2 regions of the Paenibacillus andongensis genome follow, and region 1 is predicted to be linked to the other one. Evidence: predicted binding sites of a transcription regulator. Region 1 holds the regulator's gene; the other holds the start of a gene.

Region 1 (6,699 bases):
TATATGGCGGGTGTACTTCGTCATGCACGTTCTTTCGCTGCGATTACGAACCCTACTGTTAACTCTTACAAACGTCTAGTGCCTGGATATGAAGCGCCAGTTTATGTAGCTTGGTCGGCAAGTAATCGTAGCCCGATGATCCGAATTCCGGCATCCCGTGGATTAAGCACTCGCGTTGAAGTTCGTAACCCGGATCCGGCTGCTAATCCATATTTGGCGCTTGCTGTAATGCTTGCTGCCGGACTGGATGGCATCAAGAACAAAATGCAGCTTCCTCCTCCTACCGATCGTAACATTTATGTTATGACTGAAGAAGAAAGAGAGAGCGAGGGCATTCCTACATTGCCATTGAACTTGAAACAAGCGTTGGACGAGCTGCTTCGCAATGATGTAATTTGCGATACACTTGGCGAACATGCTTTGGCTCACTTCTATGAACTTAAAGAAATCGAGTGGGATATGTATAGAACACAAGTTCACCAATGGGAGAGAGATCAATATCTGTCCCTGTACTAATCGCTTAGCAAGTTGATATTCATGCAACAATTAGATACGAAAAGCCCGTCATTCTTCAGGAAATATTCTGAGCTGATGGGCTTTTTCACGCGAAGGAGATCATACGTATGATAGACAACTTTCAGAAAAATTTGGAAAAGTACGCTGAACTTGTTGTTAAAATAGGAGTTAACCTCGGTAAAGGCCAAGATCTGATGATAGAGTCGCCGATAGAATCCATAGAATTGACTAGACTCATTGTTAAGAAAGCCTACGAGGCAGGGGCGAATTTTGTTCAAGTACACTGGCAGGATGATGTGATAACTCGCAGTAGATTTGAATATGCCCATGATGAAGCTTTTGATTATTATCCAGAGTGGTATACGAGTATGTTAGAACGTTTTGTAGAAAACGGTGGAGCATTGCTGAACATCAAAGTGCCGGATCCTGATTTGTACGCGGGCATTGATGCAAGTTTGGTTTCTAGAGCATCTAAAGCGATGGCTACGGCTAGAGCTAAGTATCAGCATTATGTGAGAACAAGTAAGTTCAGTTGGTGCTTAATCAAAGCGCCTACGGTGGCGTGGGCATCCAAAGTGTATGCCGATTTGCCTGAAGAACAGCGGGTCGATGCGATGTGGGAGGACATTTTCCGGATAAATCGTGTTTATGAAGATGATCCGATTGCGGCATGGCGAGTACATATGGATCAATTGAAGCGCGTTCGCAGCGTGTTGAATGAGAAGCAATACGAGGCGCTTCAATATCGAGCGGCAGGAACAGATTTGCGAGTCGAACTGCCGGAAGGCCATATTTGGCTTGGCGGTGATACGGAGAACGCAAGTGGAATTCGATTCGTAGCGAATATGCCGACTGAGGAAGTTTTCACGATGCCTAAGCGAACGGGAGTCAATGGCACGGTGTCGAGCACCAAGCCATTAAATGTGAATGGGGCGCTTGTGGATCGGTTTTCGTTCAAGTTCGAGGGCGGTAAAGTTGTGGACTATCAGGCGGAAGTCGGCTATGAACATCTAGCAAAGTTGCTGGATATGGATGAGGGCGCACGGTATTTGGGAGAAGTTGCTCTCGTACCTTTTAATTCGCCGATCTCTAATCTTGACCGCATTTTCTACAATACGGGCATCGATGAGAATGCATCCTGCCATCTGGCTTTAGGAAGCTGCTACCCGATCAATTTGCAAGGTGGTGTCACTTTATCAAGTGAAGAGTTAAAAGCCCGAGGTGGGAACACCAGTTTGATTCATGTGGATTTCATGATCGGGACGGCTGATCTTGAGATCGATGGTGTCCTTGGTGATGGTACCGTTGAACCTATTTTCCGTCGTGGGAATTGGGCGATTGCTTTTTAGTTGATTATTTAGCTAATATTTTAGCTTAATTTCAATGGTCGAAGTACTCTTGGGTTTATCAATAGGATAGTGAGCAGTGAGCAGATGGAAGACGGAAGATGGAGATAAAGATAAAAGTTAGTAGTTGGAAAATAGAAGTCTATAGAGACCGTTAATTTATCCAAAAGTGTTGTGATTTTTAGAATAGAAGTCCTTAAAGGCTTCTATTCCTTGAAATTGAAGCAAAAGGGACCCAATATTACCGAATAGAAGTCTCTAGAAGCTTCTAATTCAGCAAACTGCGATCCTAATGAGTCAATAGCAGTCTCTAAAGACTCTTATCTGAATCGACAGTTCAGCCTTCTTGGCTATGATGGGATTAAAGCCCATATCATTAACTTTTTTAAATCCATAATTTGGATTTGTTGGACTACTATCTGCTAAGTTCACCCAGTTGATCCATAACTTCATCCATTTAGCCTGTTAATATCGAAAAGAACCGAGGGACTATTGTCCTCTCGGTTCTTTCTCATTGGTATTGTAAGTAGAATAAGGGCTGTATGTCTATTACATATCCCGGAACAAACCAATGACACGGCCAAGAATCGTAACATGTTTCAAAAGGATAGGCTTCAAAGCCGAGTTCTCCGGTTGTAGACGAATATGATCCTTTTCTTTGTAAAAGCGTTTCACCGTTGCTTCGTCATCTTCGGTCATCGCTACAACAATGTCTCCGTTATTCGCGGTTTGCTGCTGCTTAACGATAACATAATCGCCATTATGAATACCCGCTTCGATCATACTATCACCCATGACGCTAAGCATGAACACATTATTATCTCCTACCATGCTGACAGGAAGAGGGAAGTAGTCTTCAATGTTCTCTGTTGCAGTAATAGGTACTCCGGCTGTAACTTTACCAACGAGAGGGACGCGAGCTACAGAAACTGCAAAATGCGTTTCAGCACCGTCTAGGCCTAGAATTTCAATAGCACGAGGCTTAGTAGGATCTCGACGAATCATACCTTTCTTCTCAAGACGCTCCAAATGACCATGCACAGTAGAACTAGAAGCTAGTCCAACAGCTTCGCCGATTTCTCTAACGGAAGGTGGATACCCCTTATCTTTCACTTCATTCTTAATGAATTCCAATATAGCTTGTTGACGCTGCGAAATCTTACTCAATAGTTATCACTCCAATACTGGGAATCATTACCCAAAGTATAACATAGAACCCGAGTTCGTACAAACATAAGTTCGAGAAAAGGGTTGACTCAAACATGTGTTCGTGTTATTCTAATATCAGAACAAATGTTTGGGAGATGATTATTCATGTATATGGCTTATTCAAACACTAACACAACACACACACCTCATAGATCTGCTAGCCCATCCAAAGGGATGACTTTTATTCCTAGTAATACAAAAGCGATTGTTCGCTTCATCCTATTAGCAGTCATTCTTGGTACGGTGTTTTCATTTGGTGCTATGGTTCAAGCCTATGCAGGGGATGGAGCAGCAACTGCAAAGACCACAGTTTCCGTTACTTCTATTAACTCTTCTCCGAAAGCTGTCGCTCAAGATCAAGTCGTCATTCAACGCGGAGATACACTTTGGGAAATTGCTTCCACTCACAATAAAGGCAACGAGAACATTCGTTCTTACGTAGATAAATTGAAGACAATCAATCATTTAACCACGAGCTCCCTGAAAGAAGGACAGGTTTTATTGCTTCCTTAATTTCACTATGCTTTCTTGATAGACTTTAAACACGATGAGGCTTGGACATGTTCCTATGCCTCTTTTTGTTGTCTCTTGACATTCCTTAATAGGGATGGCAAAGTAGTACTCATATTGAATTTTTGACATGGAGGATTACGATGAGTGACAACATGGAACAAAATATCGAACGTATTAATGAGCTTGCTCGTAAAGCGAAAACAGTTGGCTTAACCGATGCGGAAATCGATGAACGCAACGAACTCAGAAAGAAGTATATTGAAGCATTTCGTGGCAATCTTAAAGTTCAACTTGATTCCATCAAGTTTACGGACGAAGAGTAATCGCTGCTCATATAGATACAACATTCAAAAGGGGAAATGAATGATGACGTTGAAAGCCGTACTTTTTGATTTAGATGATACGCTTCTGTGGGATGATCGCAGTGTGCAGGAAGCATTCGAAGCGACATGTGCTGAAGCTGCGAAACACGTAGCCGTAAATCCTGAAGAATTGGAAGCTTCCGTTCGCAAAGAAGCGCGTTCTTTATATGAATCTTATGAAACTTTTGCATTTACGAAAATGATAGGTATTAATCCTTTTGAAGGCTTATGGGCAAATTTCACACAAGGTGAGAATGAGAACTTTCGTAAGCTTGAGAAACTAGCGCCAGGATATCGCACAGAGTCTTGGACTAGAGGGCTTGGTGCGCTGGGAATAGAGGATCGTGAGCTTGGGTATAAGCTTGGAGAACTTTTTCCGGCAGAACGCCGCCGCCGTCCTTACGTTTATGAGGAAACGTTCCGAGTGTTGGACGCTTTGAAAGGCAACTATCGATTGCTGTTGTTAACGAATGGCTCGCCAGATCTGCAAAAGGAAAAATTAGCAGGTGTCCCCAAAATCGCGCCATACTTTGATCATATTGTGATCTCTGGTGAATTTGGTGTTGGTAAGCCTGCAACATCTATTTTCAACCATGCATTGGGATTACTCGGGATAGAAGCAGAGGAAGGAATCATGATCGGAGATAAATTGACTACGGATATTCTTGGTTCTGGCAGCGTTGGTATGCGCAATATTTGGATTAATCATCATGGGCTTCAAAGTGGAGATGAGATTGTTCCTGCGTATGAGGTTTCCCGTCTTCAAGATATTTTGCCGATTATTACGAACGGATAACATAAAATAAACAAAAACCCAGCGGTTGCTTAGGACGTTAAGTCCAGCGCAGTTGGGTTTTTGTTCATATAATAGAATTAGGCTTTAATAAATTCTGGATCATCAATGTTATAAGCAATCCAGCCATCTTTTTCGATGAAAAGACGAACGGCAACGATCTCGCGATTATCCATTAGTGTGAAGAAATGGTTCGTGTTTTCAGGAACGGAGATAACATCACCTGGTTCAAGTTCAACGTCAAAATAGCCAACTTCGCCTTCGGATTTGATAATGAAAATCCCTCGTCCAGAAACGATTGCGCGAATTTCATCTTCTGTATGGGTGTGCACCTGTTCGAATTTCTTCAGGAGCTCTTCGATGTTAGGTGTTGAATCGGAAAGTGCGATAACATCCCAAATTTCATAACCGCGTCTAGCAGCCAAATCACGAATTTCTTCTTCATAAGTGCTAATAATTTGAGCTTTGTCTTCATCGCTAAGAATGAATTTCTCACGTAGTGTTTCCGGAAGTTTGTTAGCATCCCAGTGTTCATAAACAACATTTTGACTATCCAAGAAGGCTTTAACCTGCTCTTCGCCTTCAATACGTTCATTCGTATTGCGAATTCTAATTTGTGCCAAGCTGCATCCCTCTTTCTAAGTAAATATAAATATAGGGATCTTTGACATACGATCAAAGTCTCTCCTTTGAATTATAGTGGAAATTTAGCTAGCTGTCGATGGTTGAACATAAGAATTTCCGATAAAACCTATAGGTAAATATGATATTTCAAATTCTTTTCATAGAAGCCGTATTCTGTTACACTAAAACATAACATATTTTGTCGTTTTTTTAGTTTTCTATTGCTTTAGGATAAGTTGAGAGGGAGTCATGCAATGATCAAAACACCGATACAAGAGCAGCTTAAAAAGAAAATCATGATCCTTGATGGTGCCATGGGTACAATGATTCAGCAAGAGAACTTAACAGCTGAAGATTTCGGGAGCGATGATTTGGACGGATGTAATGAAATTCTTTGTGTTACACGGCCGGATGTTATTCGCAAAATTCACGAAGCTTACTTCGCCGCGGGCGCTGATATGATAGAAACCAATACATTCGGGAGCACGAGTGTGGTACTTGCGGAGTATGATTTGCAAGACCGCCATCGCGAATTAAATCTTGCAGCAGCTAAACTGGCTATCGAGGCAGCGAATAAATATTCGACACCGGAGTGGCCTCGTTATGTTATCGGAGCCATGGGGCCTACGACCAAGACGTTGTCAGTAACCGGTGGAGTCACATTCGCTCAGCTAGAGGAAAGCTACTACGAGCAAGCGTTAGCACTCGTTGAAGCGGGTGTGGATGCTCTTCTACTGGAAACTTCCCAAGATACTCTGAACGTAAAAGCAGGCAGTATCGGGATTCGCAGAGCTTATGAAACATTGGGTGTTGAGCTTCCGATCATGATCTCGGGTACCATTGAACCGATGGGCACAACATTAGCCGGTCAAAATATTGAATCCTTCTATATTTCTTTGGAACATTTGAAGCCTATTTCAATGGGTTTGAACTGTGCTACTGGTCCTGAATTTATGCGGGATCATATTCGAACGTTGTCTGATATTGCTGAAACAGCGATTAGTTGTTATCCGAATGCCGGTTTGCCGGATGAGAACGGACATTACCACGAGTCTCCCGAATCTTTGGCCAAAAAGATGGCTGGTTTTGCTGAGCAAGGCTGGTTGAATATTGCCGGGGGCTGTTGTGGCACAACGCCTGATCATATTCGCGCAATGTCAGAGACACTCTCTCAGTATAAGCCAAGAACGCAATATGGGTCGCATTTACCTGCTGTCTCAGGGATTGAAACGCTATTTATTGAGCCTGAAAATCGTCCTATCATGGTCGGCGAACGGACCAATATTTCGGGTTCAAGAAAATTTAAACGCCTTATTAAAGAAGGAAAGTTTGAAGA
Region 2 (6,699 bases), 3.7 Mb from region 1:
TTGCCGCATTTATTCTCATGGGTTGTTGTAGGAGGCATCTGGATCATCATGCTGTCTCCGGATGGAGGATTTGTTAATGATTTGTTGAAGCTGCTGGGTGCTGCGAAACCGATTCATTTTTTTGCGGAAGTCGACTATGCCCAAGCTTTGATGGTCTTAACGAACACTTGGAAGGAAATGGGCTTCACCTGTATTCTTTATTTGGCATCAATCGTGACGATTTCCCCTTCTTTGTATGAAGCCGCGCGTATGGACGGAGCTGGACGCTGGCAGCAGATTCGCTATGTAACCTTGCCTCAGCTCATTCCGACGATGAAGGTTGTGACCTTGCTGAACATGATCGGGATGCTCCGGATGTTCGACCAAATGATCATTCTAAGTAATCCGGTTATTGCTCGAAAAGTGGATGTCCTGATGACGTATACGTATCAAAAAGGAATTCTGGAGTTCAAAATGGGCGTCGCTTCAGCCGCCGGCTTTCTCGTTGTATTGGCAACGCTGATCTTAGTATTCGCAACCCGCAAATTGATTCGTTATGACGAGGAGTGAAATCGTGTTATGAATAAATCGTTGACCAGCAGGGACTTGCCCTTTCATCTAGTGAACAGCCTCTTCCTGCTGCTGCTTGTCGCGACGATGATCCTGCCCATATGGAACACCTTTGTCATCTCCATATCCTCTAATATCTCATCCATGCATGGCGGTATTCGGTTATGGCCTTCAGAACCGAGCCTAGAAGGATACCGTACGGTGTGGCAGCGCATTGAGCTGTGGAGACCTTTTGGTTTGAATGTTTTGGTGACGTTGGTGGGTACATTTATCCACGTGCTCCTATGTGCAATGGCCGGGTATGTGCTGCTGCACAAGGGGCTGCCTGGGCGCAAGCTGATCATTAGCTTTATTTTGCTAACCATGATGGTTCCGAATGAAGCCGTGATGATCCCCCTTTACGTTGTAAATAAAGAGCTGGGCTTATTGAATTCCGTAAATGCTTTGATTTTATATAGTTTGGTGTCAGGGTTCAGTATTTTGTTAATGAGAAATTTCTTTGGAGCTGTTTCGTACGAAATGGCGGAATCCGCTAAAATCGACGGAGCCGGTGAGTTTCGCATTTTTTCCACAATGTATGTGCCGCTCGCTAAACCGGGATTGGCTACCGTAGCTTTGTTCGAATTCGTCTCCCGTTGGAATCAACTGACGCCTGGACTGCTCTATATCACCGATCAGAAAAAGTTTACTTTGCAGGTAGCGCTGCGCTCGCTCGTCATTCAGTCTGACTCTACCAGCAGCAACTTGTTTATGACACCTAATGTTCGAATGGCCGGTGTGATGCTGGCTTTGATTCCATTGGTAGTTATTTATCCATTTGTGCAAAAATATTTCGTAACAGGCCTTATGGTCGGTGCTACGAAAGAATAGGGGGAGAGCCTATGAGCATCGTGACGATATCTCGTTTCATTGCAAGTGAGGAAGCCGATCGTTATTTGGAGGTTCCTTTTCAAGTGGCCTCAGGCATGGAACGTATTCACGTTAGCATAGAAGTGGAAGCCCATGGACCAGGGGATTGCGTCATTGATCTTGGTGTAAAGGATACGGATCAAGTAAGAGGCTGGAGCGGAGGCGCGCGAACGGAGTTTTATGTGGAGCTTGAAAAGGCGACTCCCGGATATGTACCTGGGTATTTGGAGGAGGGGGAATGGTGTGTGCTGCTAGGCACGTACCGAATTCCATCGGCAGGATGCACCGTATCTGTGAAGGTTGCTTGCACACCCAAGGAAGGTCGTTGGCTGAAGGGTGATCTTCATATGCATACTGTCCACAGTGACGGAGCCCTGACTTTATCCGAGAATGCGCGGATTATGGAAGAGCTGGGCTGCGATTTTCTAGCCATGACGGATCATAACACGTACAGCCAAAACCTTGCCTATCCGCATGAAACGGGCGTTGTTCTAATCCCCGGAATGGAATTGACGACGAATCACGGCCATGCGAACTTCTTAGGTGTTGTTAAGCCTGTGGGAGATTTCCGTGCGACTAGCTCGGAGCAGGTGCAGGAACGTATACGTGAAGCAAGAGCGAACGGGGCACGTGTCGTGCTGAACCATCCCCATTGTCCGAATTGCGGCTGGGAATGGGATTTCCAGGTTGATTATGATTGGGTGGAAATTTGGAATGGGCCTTGGCGGGAAGCTAACCGTAAGACGCTCGACTGGTGGCATGGGCAGCTTTGCATGGGCAAACGTCTCATCGCCGTAGGCGGCAGCGATATGCACCGGTTTGGAGGCTACGTTAGTCATAGTTCGCCGACAACCTGGGTGTATGCATCTTCTCGAACCGTTGACGGCATACTGGAGGGTATCGATACAGGGCGCGTTTTCCTAAGCTATTCGCCAGAGGGGCCGGTCATGGAGTTGAACGCAGGGAAGTATAATATGGGCGATGTAGTGCCTATGGGCGCGCCTGAACGTGAAGGAAATGCAAAACTTGTGGTGTCTGGTCTGCTTGCAGGGGATGAGGTGAAGCTCATCTCGAATCGAGGTGTCGAGCGTTCATGTGTTATTTATACGGAGCATTCGCTCGAGTTACTGGGTGAACTGGCAGGCCGAAGCTTTTATCGGGCAGAGGTGTGGCGGTATTTTGTTGAGGTGCATGAAATGCTCCTTGCATCTGTAAGTAATCCTTTGTATATGGCATAATGCTAGCCATTAAACGTTAAAAAACGAGCCACCAGAACTTCTGGGGCTCGTTTTTTTGAGAAGTCGAGGTCAGATGGACTCGACTACTTGTTCTTAAGGGCAACCGCAACCTGCGCGGCCGTTTGCGCGTTGTGGTAAACGAGCGCGATGTTCGTCTCCAAGCTGCGGCCTTCGGTCAGCTGTTTGATGCGCGCTAGCAGGAAAGGTGTGACCTTCTTGCCGGTCACGTTTTGATCTTTGGCCTCAGCCAGCGCTTGCTGGATGACGCCTTCGATCTCGTGATGGTTCATCGCGGATTCCGCGGGAACCGGATTGGCGATGATGGCGCCGCCGGCAAGGCCTAGCTCCCACTTGGTGCGCAGCATAGCCGCAACCTCGGCTGCCTCATCGAGGCGGAAGTCAACGCCGTAGCCGCTTTCGCGGGCGTAGAAGGACGGGAACTCGCTCGTTTTGAAACCAACCACGGGTACGCCATAGGTTTCCAAATACTCGAGCGTACGGCCAATATCGAGGATCGACTTCACGCCTGCGCAGACGACGGCGACGTTCGTTTGAGCCAGCTCCGTCAAGTCGGCGGAGACGTCCATTGTCACTTCACCTTCGCGGTGTACACCGCCGATACCGCCGGTAGCGAACACTTCGATGCCGGCAAGCGCCGCGCCGATCATCGTTGCGGCTACAGTCGTCGCGCCGATTTTGCCGGATGACAGGATGTAAGGGAAGTCCCGGCGGCTAACTTTTTCTACGTTAGCCGTTGTCGCGAAAGCCTCAAGTTCCTGCTCGTTCAAGCCGATCTTGATTTTACCATCCATAATGCCAATCGTTGCTGGGACAGCGCCGTTGTCGCGGATGATTTGTTCGACTTTTTTAGCCATTTCAATGTTCTGCGGGTAAGGCATCCCGTGGGAAATAATCGTTGTCTCCAAGGCTACGATTGGCTTATTGTTCGCGAGAGCATCTTTCACTTCGTCGGTAAATGTCAGGTAGGATGTGTTCATAATAGGGATCAGTCTCCTTTAGTTATCGATTGTATAGTTTGTTGCAGTCGTTCTTTAGTTAGCTCACTGGCTACGGATTGATCAGTTTGAAGTGTAATATGTGCGGCAGCGAGACCATAGGAGCAGGCGTCCATATAGGTTTGTTGATGCATCACACCATAAGCGATACCAGCGACGAGAGCATCGCCTGCACCGGTTACTTCCACGACGTTGGTAGGAATAGGAGGGAAAAGCTGCTCGCCTTCCTCGCCAACATACATCACACCCGCGCTGCCGAGTGTAATGAATACGTGTTTCACACCCCGTGCCCGAATAGCTTTAGCCAGCTTGTTGTAATCTTGATGTATTATTTCTATCGAGGCCTCAGCAAGCTGACAGGCTTCCTCAAGGTTAGGGAAAATGGCTGTAACACCATGAAGCTCCTTCGGGAGCTTTTTCGCTTTTTCGGAAGAGACAGGGTCGATGAATAACGTGATGCCTTCTTCTTTACAGCGCTTAATTAATTCTTGGAGCGTGTCCACAGGCAAATTCGTATCGGCAATGACGAGCTGTGAAGCGGCAATATGGGACCATTTGTCCATCAGAAGTTGGGGTGTGCATTTATCGTAAATTTCCATGTTGGCAAAAGCTAAAAACATCTCGCCGGTGGCATCGAGCAGCGCCGTGTAGGTCCCCGTGTTCTCGCCCTGAAGGACAATCGTTTGGCTGACGTCGACACCGCGCTTTCGTGTTTCTTCAAGCACCCATTGACCAGCTTTATCGTCTCCGACAACGGTTAAGAGTGCTGTCCTGCAGGATAAACCAGCAAGTGTATCCGCGATATTGCGCGCAACACCGCCGCAGGACTCGGTGACCGTGACAGGATTCGAGGAAGCTAGTCGAATGGCCTGCTTGCTGGCTGCTTTACTGTCGAGGTTCGCACCACCGATACACATGATGGTTTGCTCATCAGAGGTGACATAGGCGCGGCCTCGGATCGTACCTTTCTTGGTCAACGCAGCGATATAGCCGGCAACAGCAGATCGGGAAATGCCAATGGCACTGGCTATTTCAATTTGTGAAATAAATGGATTTTGACGTATGAGTGCTAAAATTTGCTGTTCACGATCCATGAAAAGCTCCTTTCAAACGAATAACTGCTTTTAGTTTAACGTAAATTAAAACAAATGTCCACAGTGCAAACAAATGTCCGTAAATAATTTGGCGAAACAGAAAAAAGCCTTCCCCTTAACCGGGAATAAGGCTTCTTTAACACATTTCACACTAAGAAGTCCGGGATCGATTGCCGAGTCCGAGCAGTCCGATTAAACCAAGCAGTCCTAGGTAGTTCCACCAAGGCGAAGCTTTGTCTTTTGCTCCACTTACTGCCTGGGTATGGACCTTCAAAGCCTTCATCGACGTTGGCGGCGTAAGTCCATATGCAGCCGAATGACTACTCATACTGCCCATTGTTCGCAAATTGCCATCCGCGCCAGGCATGCCGAAAGGATTCGTGTCAAAAAAAGTCGGTGCGCCTTGCTTGGCGGCTTCCCTGCTATCGACTTGCGAAATCATTTGCTGGCTAGGGGAATGCATACGATAGTGATGTGCTCCAAGGAGAGCCGAGATTGACAAAAAAGAAATCATACCCAGCTTTATAAATCTGGAAACCATGATCCATACCTCCAAGACTTGTTGAATTGGTTCTGTAGGTGCTCTGTAAGTACAGGTATGGATATATTCCCCTAAGTACAAGAACTTATGCTTTTTTCTTTGAAAATAAGAAAAAACCGCTGTTCCCAATCTGGGAAACAACGGTTTCAATGGTATTACTTCGTGACTGTCACTTGTACGGTCGTTCTCATGTTGGAATACGTGACCGTAATTCTGGCAGACCCTTTACCGGTTGCTCGGATGATACCATCCTTCACATCAGCAATCATGATGTTCGACGATGTCCATAGGGCAGGTTTGGTTACATCTTCTTCGGACCCATCTGTGTAGGTAGCCAACGCCTCAATCTGAGCCGTTTTGCCTTCTTGCAGCTCGATTTTGACAACATCAGTTTTCAAATATTTCAGTGAATCGATTTCCACGGGTATAGCGACCATTTTGCCGCCGAAGGACCCGGTAATCGTTGTTTTACCTGAACCAGTAGCTGTGAAAAGCCCATCTGTAACGGTTCCTAGCTTATAGGCCATGACTTTCCAGGTTGCCGTTGAGGTGACATCTTTGGTAGTGCCATCCGCTAAAGTAGCGGTTAATTTCACTTGTACTTGTTCGCCGCTTTTGGTGACGATGAAAGATTTATCAGCGACTAGTGTCTGAATCACACCGATTTCGACCGGAATGGAGACACTTTTGCCGCCATAAGTTGCCGTTATGGTTGCTTTGCCTCGGGAAACTGGTGTTACAACACCTTTGGATACTGTCGCGATGGTGGTGCTGCTTGATTTCCACTCAGCCTCATTGGTTACAGTACGGGCTGCGCCGCTAGCATCTGTAGCCGTCAGAACGATAGATCTTGTTTCATTCATGTCAAAAACGAGATTGGCGACATTCGCCGATAGATCACTGGCCATATCGACTTGGACAGTTATGGTCACTGTCTTGCTATCCAGCTGCGCGGTTAGGGTCGCTTCTCCTGAGGCTAAAGCTTTTACTTTACCTCCGTCAACAGTGGCTGCTTTGACATTGCTGCTTGTCCAGATGACATCTGCGGCTGCGTTGCTGTTTTTTGTATCATCGGTATAAATAGCTTCTGCTGTTAAAGTAACGGAATCGCCTTTTTTCATGACAAGCTTTTCTTGACTGACCGTCAAACTTTTTAGTACGCCAACCGAAACTTGAATGCTAGTTGTGCGTGTACCGTATTTCCCTGTAATCGTTGCTGTACCGGTAGAGATCCCTGTGATTTCACCGCTGCGAGCTTCGGCGATATCTTTGGAGCTGGTCGTCCATTCTGCTTTGGAGGTGACATCTAATTCTCTTCCGTCTTTAAAATAAGCAGTCAACGTAACCTTATC

Evidence for each region. The regulator LexA, encoded in region 1, represses DNA repair genes until DNA is damaged. The targets are predictions, from matches to a motif close to CGAACATATGTTCG.
Region 2: the regulator LexA is predicted to act here: its motif matches at 4,873-4,886, upstream of NYR53_RS02000 (carbohydrate kinase).

What each region holds. Positions count from the first base shown of each region.
Region 1 covers NZ_CP104467.1:4,403,516-4,410,214, reverse strand. Annotated here, with positions in the region: gene glnA (type I glutamate--ammonia ligase) at 1-516, shown strand, start outside; gene NYR53_RS20010 (aminopeptidase) at 627-1,865, shown strand; gene lexA (transcriptional repressor LexA) at 2,412-3,029, opposite strand; gene NYR53_RS20000 (LysM peptidoglycan-binding domain-containing protein) at 3,177-3,584, shown strand; gene NYR53_RS19995 (DUF896 domain-containing protein) at 3,725-3,907, shown strand; gene NYR53_RS19990 (HAD family hydrolase) at 3,951-4,742, shown strand; gene NYR53_RS19985 (1,2-dihydroxy-3-keto-5-methylthiopentene dioxygenase) at 4,820-5,362, opposite strand; gene metH (methionine synthase) at 5,618-6,699, shown strand, end outside.
Region 2 covers NZ_CP104467.1:414,711-421,409, forward strand. Annotated here, with positions in the region: gene NYR53_RS01980 (ABC transporter permease subunit) at 1-549, shown strand, start outside; gene NYR53_RS01985 (carbohydrate ABC transporter permease) at 559-1,419, shown strand; gene NYR53_RS01990 (CehA/McbA family metallohydrolase) at 1,431-2,696, shown strand; gene NYR53_RS01995 (pseudouridine-5'-phosphate glycosidase) at 2,780-3,694, opposite strand; gene NYR53_RS02000 (carbohydrate kinase) at 3,703-4,806, opposite strand; gene NYR53_RS02005 (hypothetical protein) at 4,958-5,347, opposite strand; gene NYR53_RS02010 (Ig-like domain-containing protein) at 5,503-6,699, opposite strand, start outside.